Regions from separate parts of the Desulfitobacterium dehalogenans ATCC 51507 genome, predicted to be linked through region 3. Evidence: riboswitches for the same ligand, from Rfam matches in the RefSeq annotation. Region 3 holds a riboswitch; each other region holds the start of a gene.
What was found. A riboswitch is a leader RNA that binds a small molecule or an ion and turns the genes downstream of it on or off. The one in region 3 is predicted to bind cyclic di-GMP.
Positions count from the first base shown of each region.

Region 1: another riboswitch for cyclic di-GMP. It lies ahead of DESDE_RS19365 (methyl-accepting chemotaxis protein); the one in region 3 lies ahead of DESDE_RS08415 (AAA family ATPase).
Region 2: another riboswitch for cyclic di-GMP. It lies ahead of DESDE_RS04640 (HD-GYP domain-containing protein); the one in region 3 lies ahead of DESDE_RS08415 (AAA family ATPase).

Region 1 is NC_018017.1:4,043,637-4,046,920, forward strand. It holds gene DESDE_RS19355 (PH domain-containing protein) at 1-125, opposite strand, end outside; gene DESDE_RS19360 (hypothetical protein) at 618-803, shown strand; cyclic di-GMP riboswitch class I at 1,197-1,281, shown strand; gene DESDE_RS19365 (methyl-accepting chemotaxis protein) at 1,436-3,284, shown strand, end outside.
Region 2 is NC_018017.1:974,850-978,133, reverse strand. It holds gene DESDE_RS04645 (MBL fold metallo-hydrolase) at 1-770, opposite strand, end outside; cyclic di-GMP riboswitch class I at 979-1,064, shown strand; gene DESDE_RS04640 (HD-GYP domain-containing protein) at 1,195-2,256, shown strand; gene nrfD (NrfD/PsrC family molybdoenzyme membrane anchor subunit) at 2,356-3,284, opposite strand, start outside.
Region 3 is NC_018017.1:1,727,925-1,731,208, reverse strand. It holds gene DESDE_RS08415 (AAA family ATPase) at 1-1,487, opposite strand, end outside; cyclic di-GMP riboswitch class I at 1,934-2,025, opposite strand; gene DESDE_RS08410 (TIM barrel protein) at 2,000-2,821, opposite strand; gene DESDE_RS08405 (2-hydroxymuconate tautomerase family protein) at 2,990-3,193, opposite strand.

The sequences.
Region 1 (3,284 bases), 2.0 Mb from region 3:
TGGACGATGATTCTTTTATCCGTTACATAAACTTGCTCAGTCGGATCCGGAAAAGAGGCCCCAACTGCCAATAGTTTTTCCCCTTTTAAAAGTGATCTTTCTATTAAGTCAATTTGCTCCTGCATTGCTTTCTTTCTTCCCCAACCAGCATTTTTAATAGTAGCTTCAATAGTGTCATGTATACCATACCTTCTCCCCTTCTAACCTTAATAAAAACAGAGACTATTAGCCTATAATAAAATTAGAAACTATAAAATATACCGATTATAATTTAATAATATTTGACAAAAAGGAAGGTATTCCTTTAATTTCATCAGTGGCCGTTAACGCAATTCTCCTTTGCGTTTGCCTCTTTAGGCTTATATAACCTACATCTGCACAACTGCATCACCGCCTTGCGCAAATTCCCATATTGTGGCAAGTCTTATAGACAAAGCATAAACTGTAGTATCTTCGAGTAAAGGAGGAATTCAAATGGCACTTGGTTTTGACGGAGTTGAACGTCGTGAAGAGAGATTCGAAGGTATTGCAATCGTAGTTGTAATCATTCTTTTGCTTATCGCAATGGGAATCGTGTTCTAGTCTAAGTGCAAAATTTTAAGGAAGGAGGAATATTAATGGGCGGGTTTAGTCATTTTCCTCATATTTCACCGGTCGGTGCTCCACCACACATTGGACCAATTGTAACCAGCCGTCCCACTGTCTTCCCTGTCCCCCCAGTTACAGGTGTTGGCGTTGGCGTTGGCGTAGGAATTATCTTTATCGCAATTCTTATCCTGATTGCTCTTGGTGTAATTTTCTAAAACAATCAAAGGAAGGCCAGGCGAATTACCCTGGCCTTTTTGTTGTCATAAGCGGCTAGTTAATATTTTACCTAGCCACTTTAAATGGAAAAGAAGGAACAGTAATACGTTTAGGATTAAGGTAGACAGCATGGATAAATAAGCAAAAGGACTTCCTCTTTTCCGCCAATGAAGAGGAAAAGAAAAAAGTCCTTCAAGAGTATGTTGATCGAATTATTAAACCATCTAAGGATATTAACAGTTTTGACGTAGAGATAACCTACAGGGTTTATTTGAGAAGATAGATTTATTTACGAATTACCTTTCAAATTGTAATAATTTATAGTAGAATTGATTAGGTAATACCACATACCACATACCACATACCATTATACTTAGATATACTTCCTTATATTGCGACAAAGGCAAACTTAGCGAAAGCTGAGGACGCAAAGCTATGGGCCTTCCAGATCATGCTGATGGTTGCCAAGCTGCCGAAGTCTTCTTTTACTGTCGCTAAATGAATGCGGCTTTTTTTATTGTTTTTTCAGTCCTAATTTAGAATAAGTCTTCGGTAATATGGTCAAGACCATAAAGTAAATGGTCAAGCTCTTCTAGTAGGAACAAATTTTATTATGTGAGGAGGAACTATTTTGAAACTCAAGGCACGCTTATTCTCAATGCTCTTAGCTACTAGCTTAATTCCACTGTTAATCTTTTCTGCCGTATCCATACCCTCTTTTATCTCAAGCTCCCAACAGAGTTCCTATCAGCTAAGCCAGGACAAAATAGCAATTGCCAAAGCTGAAATAAACGGGATGTTGGATAAAAATTTCAATACCTTACATATGGTTGCCAATCAACCGGCCATTCGCAATTTCGATTTACCTAATGCGAAAAATATTCTGCTGGATGCCGTTAAAGTCAATCCCGAACTTATTATTGCTCTCGACGATACCGAAGGACAACAAGTCGTTAAAAGTAATGATGATGCCTTAACCAAAATCAATGAGCGAGATTTTTTTAAGCAAGCCATGAACGGTACAGAAGAGTATGTATCCGATATTCTCGTCGCAAAGGCTACCGGTGAATTGATTGTCGTGATCTCTACACCTGTTCGTGATATGAATAATAACATTGTCGGGGTTCTTCAAGCGAACATTCAACTCGCTCAGCTCAGTGACTTTGTCACAGAGCTTTCAGAAGGTGGTTCAAGCATCTATGTGATTTCCAGACAAGGGACCGTATTGGCCCATCCCCTTATCGAATATGTTCAAAACCAAGAAGATTTTAGCTCTTTAGAATTTGTGCAAACAGGTTTTACCGGACAGGATATGACTATACAAACGACCAATATTCAAGGTGAAGAGGTTATTGCCAGCCATACTTTGAACGAACTGACGGGCTGGTTAATCGCTGTGGAAACCCCTGTTTCGGTGGCGATGGCTTCCGCTAATAGACTCCTGTATACCTCAATCGGCTTGCTCTTAGCTGTGAGCATTGTTGTCGGCTTATTGGGCCTTATCTTTTCAAAACGATTTACCGAGCCACTCGTCCAGTTATCCTCCGTTATCGAAACAATTGCGAGCGGAGATTTGACAGACTTTGAAATTAAAATTAAGTCAAAAGATGAAATCGGCCAACTTTATGATAGTCTTAAGACAATGACTCAAAACTTAAGGGGACTTGTAGTCAACATTCAAGAGGTTGCCTCGACGCTAGCATCTCATTCCTTGCAATTATCGTCAACAACTGAGGAAACCACTCAGAGCTTAACCCAAGTCGTTACAACTATAAACGAAATGGCTCAAGGCAATAGCAATCAGGCTTTAATGATTCAAGGTTCAACAGATGCGATTAATACGGTTAATAATATCGTCAGCGAAGCTACGCAAAAAACAGATGTTGGTACAGTCAAGGCCAAAGAATCATTAGAGCTTGCTAAAGCCGGTCAAGAGGCTCTTGAACGCCAAAGTCAAAAAATAGAAGAAAACAACAAGTATTCGAATGCTGTTGGTCAATCGATCCTTCAACTGGCCACAATGGCCGATGAGATTCGCAACATGATCAGTGCAATCAACAGTATCGCCGAACAAACCAATCTGCTTGCATTAAATGCTTCGATTGAAGCAGCCCGTGCTGGTGATGCAGGACGAGGATTTGCCGTCGTAGCCGAAGAAATTCGCAAACTCGCTGAACAATCCGGCAGTTCCACCAAGAAAATTGAAGATATTGTCAATGGCATTAATGGTAAGGTGACGGAAGCCGTTAATAATATGAATCAGGCTAAAGAAAGCGTTGTTGTTATGGAATCTTCGGCAGAAGATACTAAAGAAAGCTTTGCGAAGATTTTTGCTTCAATTACTGAGCTTGCGCAAAACTCCTATGAAATTTCCATAGCCTTAGAGGAAATCAATAATCAGACGAAAGAAGTTGCTGACCAAGCCACGAATATTTCCGCAGTGGTTGAACAAGCCTCGGCTGGTATGCAGGAAATCTCAG
Region 2 (3,284 bases), 750 kb from region 3:
CACAGAATCCCGGTGATTTCCTCGAGTCGTTCCTGGTGATGAGCTATCAATTCGTCAATTCGTTGCCGGTGGTTTCGAATAAGGCTGCGATGAGCTGGAAACACCCAATCAATATCAAACTGGCGAATCTTGTTCAGGCTTTCAATAAAGTTTCCCAGACTATCGATTTTGTAGTGCCAAAAGGTAATATTGGGAGTTATCTCATTAAGAATATGATCCCCGCCGAAAAACAGCTTATGCTTTCTTTCGTACAGACCTATGTGCCCTGGGCTATGACCAGGAATATCGATAACTTCGAATTGATAGGGCCCCACCTCCAAACAGTCCCCTTCTTGCAGTGGAGTGTATTCAAAAGGCTCCTTAGGAGCTATATCGAAGGCTTCTATCTCCTTTATCCCGATTCCTTGTTTCAAATTAAGGCCCTCACTCAGATGGTTCAGCACAAGTTCAGGAGAAGTTCTGAAGTTATTCAGCAGGGTGCCATCTTTCTTCCCGATATAGACCTTACACCCTTGTTTCCATAGATAGTCGGCCAGTCCGGAATGGTCGATATGCATATGGGTCAGCACTAAATCTGTCCGTTTAAGATCAATGCCTGATGCAGCAATCCCTTCCATAAGAGCCTTTTTACACTCTTCCTTATTAAACCCCGTATCAAAAATCAGGGGACGGTCTTCGGAAAGGATAATATAGCTATTTAATGCCTTCAGTGGATTTTTCGGCAATGGAACTTCATTTAAATAAATTTGGGGATAAACTTCACGAATCATTTCTTTTCACCTCAACGCTTTAAAGATAAACTATTCTGACTATTCTAACATAGATATTCCGTGATTCATAGAGGATGTACCCTATTATTTAAAATTCCCCATTTGGGCGAGAAGATGTTGTGAAGCTAAAACTTAACATTTATAATAGGATGAGTGATAAAAAAACTTATACTTTAGATACATAAAATATGTATAGCCTGCACTTTAGTGTCGACAATAGCAAACTTGGCGAAAGCCAAGGACGCAAAGCTATGGGTCTTCCAGGACATGCCTGATGATTGCCAAGCCACCGAAGCCTTAAGCTTTAAACTACTTTGTCGCCAGTTCACATGGCGATTTTTAATTTTATATCCCTTTTTTATAAATTGATCCCCTCTTTATAAATTTGATCTATGAAGATAAGTTTGAAAGGAAGAACAATTCAATGCGTCAGTTAAGTATAAACAGGCTTCAAGAAGGAGATATCCTGGGGCGAACCATCTATACCAATGACGGTCGTGTACTCCTGGGAAGAGGAATGTCTCTGACCAAGTCTTATATAGAACGTTTGAAAACCCTTGGTATCAGCATTCTCTATATTGACGACGAGGAAAGTAAGGATATCGTGGTGGAGGATGTTATCTCCGAAGAACATCGGCGTGAGGCCATGGCGTCCCTGGATAATGCCGTACAAGCTGTGAAAGTAGGAAAAGACTTTGATGGCTTTAATGTAAAAAAGAACATTGACAACATCATTCAGGATGTCCTTTTCCAAAAGGATATCTTCATCGGATTAGCGGATATGAGGACCTATGACAATCAAATTTTTGCACATTCCGTCAATGTATGTGTTCTCTCCACTGTACTGGGTAAGGCCTTAGGCCTGGAGCGGGAAAGTCTGGAAGGATTAGCCATCGGTGCCTTATTTCATGATATCGGCACCGTGAAATTGCCCAAGAAGCTGTTAAATAAGCGAGAGCCCTTTACTCCTGAGGAAGCGGAGCTTTACCAAACTCACACCAATCACGGCTTCGATATACTCAGAACAAAACGGGAACTGAATTTATTGAGCGCCCATATTGCCTTCCAGCACCATGAGCGTCTCAATGGCAACGGCTATCCCCGTAAACTGGAGGGAGATGCCGTTCATCAGTGGGCACAGATTGTAGGCATTGCTAACTTCTATGATAATTTAGTGAATGACGGCCCAGGACATACCCGCATCCCGCCCCATGAAGCCTGTGAAATTCTTATGGGTAGCGCAGAGAAATTTTTCTCTAAGGATCTGGTGATCACGTTTCTTAAACATATTGCCGCATATCCCACGGGCTGTACCGTTAAACTGAGTACCGGAGAAACAGGTATCATCGTCGATCAAAATAAGAGTCTGCCCATGCGCCCCATCGTCAGGGTTTTAGTCGCCGACGACGAGCTTTCCAATGTCCAAGCGAAAGAATACAATCTCGTGGAGAAGCGCACTCTTTTTATCGAGTCCATTCTGGAGTAAGCTATTTAGACAGAGTTAAACAATTTACATTCTAGGAGCGCAAAATGAGAGCGCAGCGAATTTACCCGTTCGTTGCGCTCTTTTATGCACTAGGGATGCTTATTTCTTCGGAGAGCTGGGCAAGAAGGAATACAATCGAAAGGCTAAAGAAACGACAAACAGAACCACGCCAAAAGGAAAGAGTCCTAAAGCCATTTCGATCCCCGTGGGAAAATAGGGCCAGGAACTGGTAAAGGACGATATTCCTTCTTGATATTCACCGATGGCTACAGGATATGCCCAGGCCTCGATACCGGTACCATGAATAGTGAAGCTTAACGGTATGGCATTAAACGACGGGAACATCAGCATCATACGGTGGGCAAAAACCCCTATAAAAAGCAGCACACAACCAAGAATTAGGGTTTGCCGTGTACTTTTGCCCTTTTGGGTAAAGAAAAACAGCATGGTAAAGGCCGGCAAAAGAAGCTCTATGCCGTAGATCATCCCATATTGGCCAAAGAGAAGGGCGAAAAGTTCATGACCTTCGGTCCCTCCCCACCAGCCATGAATCAGCAGATCTACAGCCACGAAGAAAAAATGAACCAGGAGTGCACCGGCTACTATGAGGGCTAACGTCTTAAAGGCATCCTGATATTCAGTAAACCCTTCTTTCCCTACATAAATGAGGGAAATTAAAAGCACTAGGGCCGTTCCCGAAGCCACCGCTACCGCAATAAAGTCCGGGGGTAGTATCGCCGTGTTCCACCAGCCCCGGGAGGCTTGGGTGGCAAAGATCAAAGCAGTGACCGTGTGAATCAGTACGGCAAAGGGCAAGCCAATGATCGCCACACGCTTCGACCACTTTTGGGAGAAACGTTCTATCTCCTCTTGGGAATAGTTCTTGGTCCAACCCTTAAAAAAACCATGTCCCTCCCTTTTCCAATCGGGAAGAAGCTGGACATACACACTTAAGAAGGTTACGACCATGTAAGCACTGATAACAACCATATCCCAAACAAGAGGAGAGTTCACATTGGGGTGGAGGA
Region 3 (3,284 bases):
TGATCTTCCATGGCTTTGACAAGGGTATCGATGGCTTCAGTGCCAAAATCCGATTCTCCCCGGTTTTCTGTAAGAGAATAGGCTTCATCAATAAATAAGATACCGCCCTTCGCTTTGCTGATCACTTCCTGGGTTTTTAGAGCGGTTTGTCCCACATACCCGGCAACAAGTCCTGAGCGGTCAGTTTCAAAGAGCTGGCCCTTGGAAACCAATCCCAATGCTTTATATATTTCAGCCAGCAATCTGGCCACCGTTGTTTTTCCTGTTCCGGGGTTCCCCGAAAACACCAAATGCAAGGACATGGCCGGCTGACTAAAGCCCCGTTCCTCACGTATCTTTTGCACTTTAATCAGATTGACCAGACTATTCAGATCCTTTTTAACCCGAGCTAATCCGATCAGTTCATTCAATTCCTGAAGCAATTGCTCCAGATTTTTATCAGCACCTGTGCCATCAGAGCTGCCGGCTCTATCCACGTCCTCCGGATCTATCTCTTGGAATTCGTGCAGGTCTGTTGTTTCATATCCGTTATCTTCCAAGTACTCATTGAGATGCAATAAATACTCGTATAACGCCGTCGATTTGTTAATATCAATGTCATTGCAGCTTTCATACAAGAAATACTTACCCAGATATCCAAAAAACATGACAATCCCGGTCATTGTCTCCACGGCTTTCTTTGAGCGTGTACCTGTTTCACTAAGATGTTGATCAAGCTCTCTAATGATATCCAGAAAAGATGGGATCCCCTCTGCAAACTGGGGATTCTCTAGTATATATTTTTTCGAGGCTTCCACATCTATGGCATAAGCTCCGCCTATATTTAGATAATCCTTGATGATTTGGCTTTCAATCTCAGTTAAGTCGCCATCCGCTAAGGCTATATAAGTCAAGAAGTGTACTGCGGTTTGGAATAATTCATTTGCCAGGGATCTGCCATCCTTTAGTCCATATCCCGCTCTATCTATAGTGTCGTATAAACTTAAATAATCTTTCAGAACTCTTTGCTGATCGGCACGAATACCATTCCACTGCTCTCTAGTCCAAAGTTCCATTGCGGATACATCCATTTTAACTCTGCGCCGTCTGCTTTCCCTGACTTCTTTGGCCGCTTCATCATGTACTTCCCGGACCTCTCCAATTAACTTATTGATATCCTCATTAATAATGTCGACACCCTTATCGTAATAGGATTCTTTGTATTCGGTTAGCCTATCCAAAATTTCCTTTAAATAGTGCATTTGCACATAAGAATTCCCCGCTTGTCCTGCGTTATTTGCTTTTTCTTTTAACACTCCGATATTTTCTATCAGTGATGCCACATGATCACTTGTTGCTTTAAAACATGCATAACAGAGTTGATACTCTTCAGAAGGTCTGGCATCGATATTGAATGTGGCCTGGCAAAGTCTGCACTCAAAAACAGCATCGTTTGGTGATGTTGATTTGTTATCCCCATATAATATCTTTTTAAGTGAACTCCACATCACAACAACCTCTTTTCTTTCCTTTTCTTCAACTGTTTTTCACATAAATAACGGGACTCGCTCTTTAGCAATCTGGAGGGCTTTTTACATTAGGGCTTGCTAGCGAACTCAGTTTTTAGCCAAACTTGATCATCTTCACAACTCATATCAAAACTTTATATAGAAACCACCATTTCCCTATCACTATTAAAGAGCATATTTCGCAATTCTTCTAATATTCCACATCTTTTCTTCATTCCCTCTCCAATTTCCATTCTTTCTAGTTTTACATGTCTTCTGACTCAATTAAAATAGTGGGCTTTTGAAGTATGGAAATCGGGGCCATTACTCTCGAAAAATACTAATGTCATGCGGCTTTACCGCATAGCATTTTTTTGACCCTAACGTACAAAGTTGCGGAACTTATATAACGAAAGCCCGTCCTAAAAAGACAGGCTTTGCAACATTTTAGCAACCAAGCTATCCTAGCGCTTTCTGAGCGCCTTAGACCCTGCGACTTTGCGCCACTGCCTTTAGACCAATTTTTCATAAGTTTCTTTTAGAAGTAAAGCATCTCTCTCTAAAAGAGGCCCTTCAGCTATGATACATCCTCGGACATCATAATCTTTTATAGCCCTTAGACATTCCTTATAATTAAAGTCGCTTTCCAGTAATGGAACATGACTTCTTTCGCCTTTCGCTGTGTACTTTATTCCCCCCATATGAATGTGTAAATCCTCCAGGGCAGTTCTGCCTAAATTATCAAGGACGTGCTTAAGAACACCAGCAAAATCGTCATAATTCTTAAGACCGCCGTTTGATCTCGCGTGAATATGAGAAAAATCAGCGCAGAGCTTACATGAGGGAACCTCTTGACAAAGGGAAACCAGCTCTTCCAGCGTTCCAAACTGAGACCCCTTTCCAGTTGTCTCAAGCCTGTAATCTACGCCATAACTCGAAAGCCTCATTAAATTACTTTTAATTGTAGCGTAAGCAACTTCCTTGGAGTCATTCATGTAGAATCCCGGATGAAGTACCAGACTCCTTCCTCCGACCTTAGCTAACCCTTTTGCAGCATCAATTATTCTTTTGATTGATTGAATTTGTATAGCAGCATCATCTGAATTCAGGTTGATATAATGAGATGCGTGGGCCGAAAGGTAAAAGTCTTCCTTTTGCTTTGCTTCCAGGATAGCGCCCTTGTTGTTATCCGTCACATTGACACTTCGAACAAACAGTAGTTCCATGGCATCCAGCCCAATAGACTTCAAATAGTGAATACCGGTTGCATAATTAAATCGTTTTATCCCATCGTATAGTGGCAAACCGGAAATGCCAAACAATAATTTTTCCACACTTATTCACAATAATCCGGGTTCTATTTATCCAATAAAACCCGGATTCCTTTCAAATAACCAAATATCCTATTTAGTACCTGGCGATCTTACCTGTTAATCGCTCGATCTCTATTTTGATAACCCATGTATACCGAATAGTCCTGTTTTCATAATTCTCCACTATTATTAGCGGCCGTCTTTTCTACGAGCTGTTATAGTTTCCCCGGCAATACCCCAATTATCAGTATTGACCTCATCGATCACCACGACCGTTGTATTGGGGTTTTTGCCCAACACATCCACAAGTAACTGAGTAGCTCCTTTGATAAGCAATGCTTTCTTTTCCGGAGTGACGTTTTCATTCGTGATTCTAATATTTACATATGGCATAATAATTACTCCTCTCCATTCCCTAACTACACAATACATCCGAACTGATCTTACTAGGGGCTTTTAGCGGTTGCTTGACATGGCTCTTTAA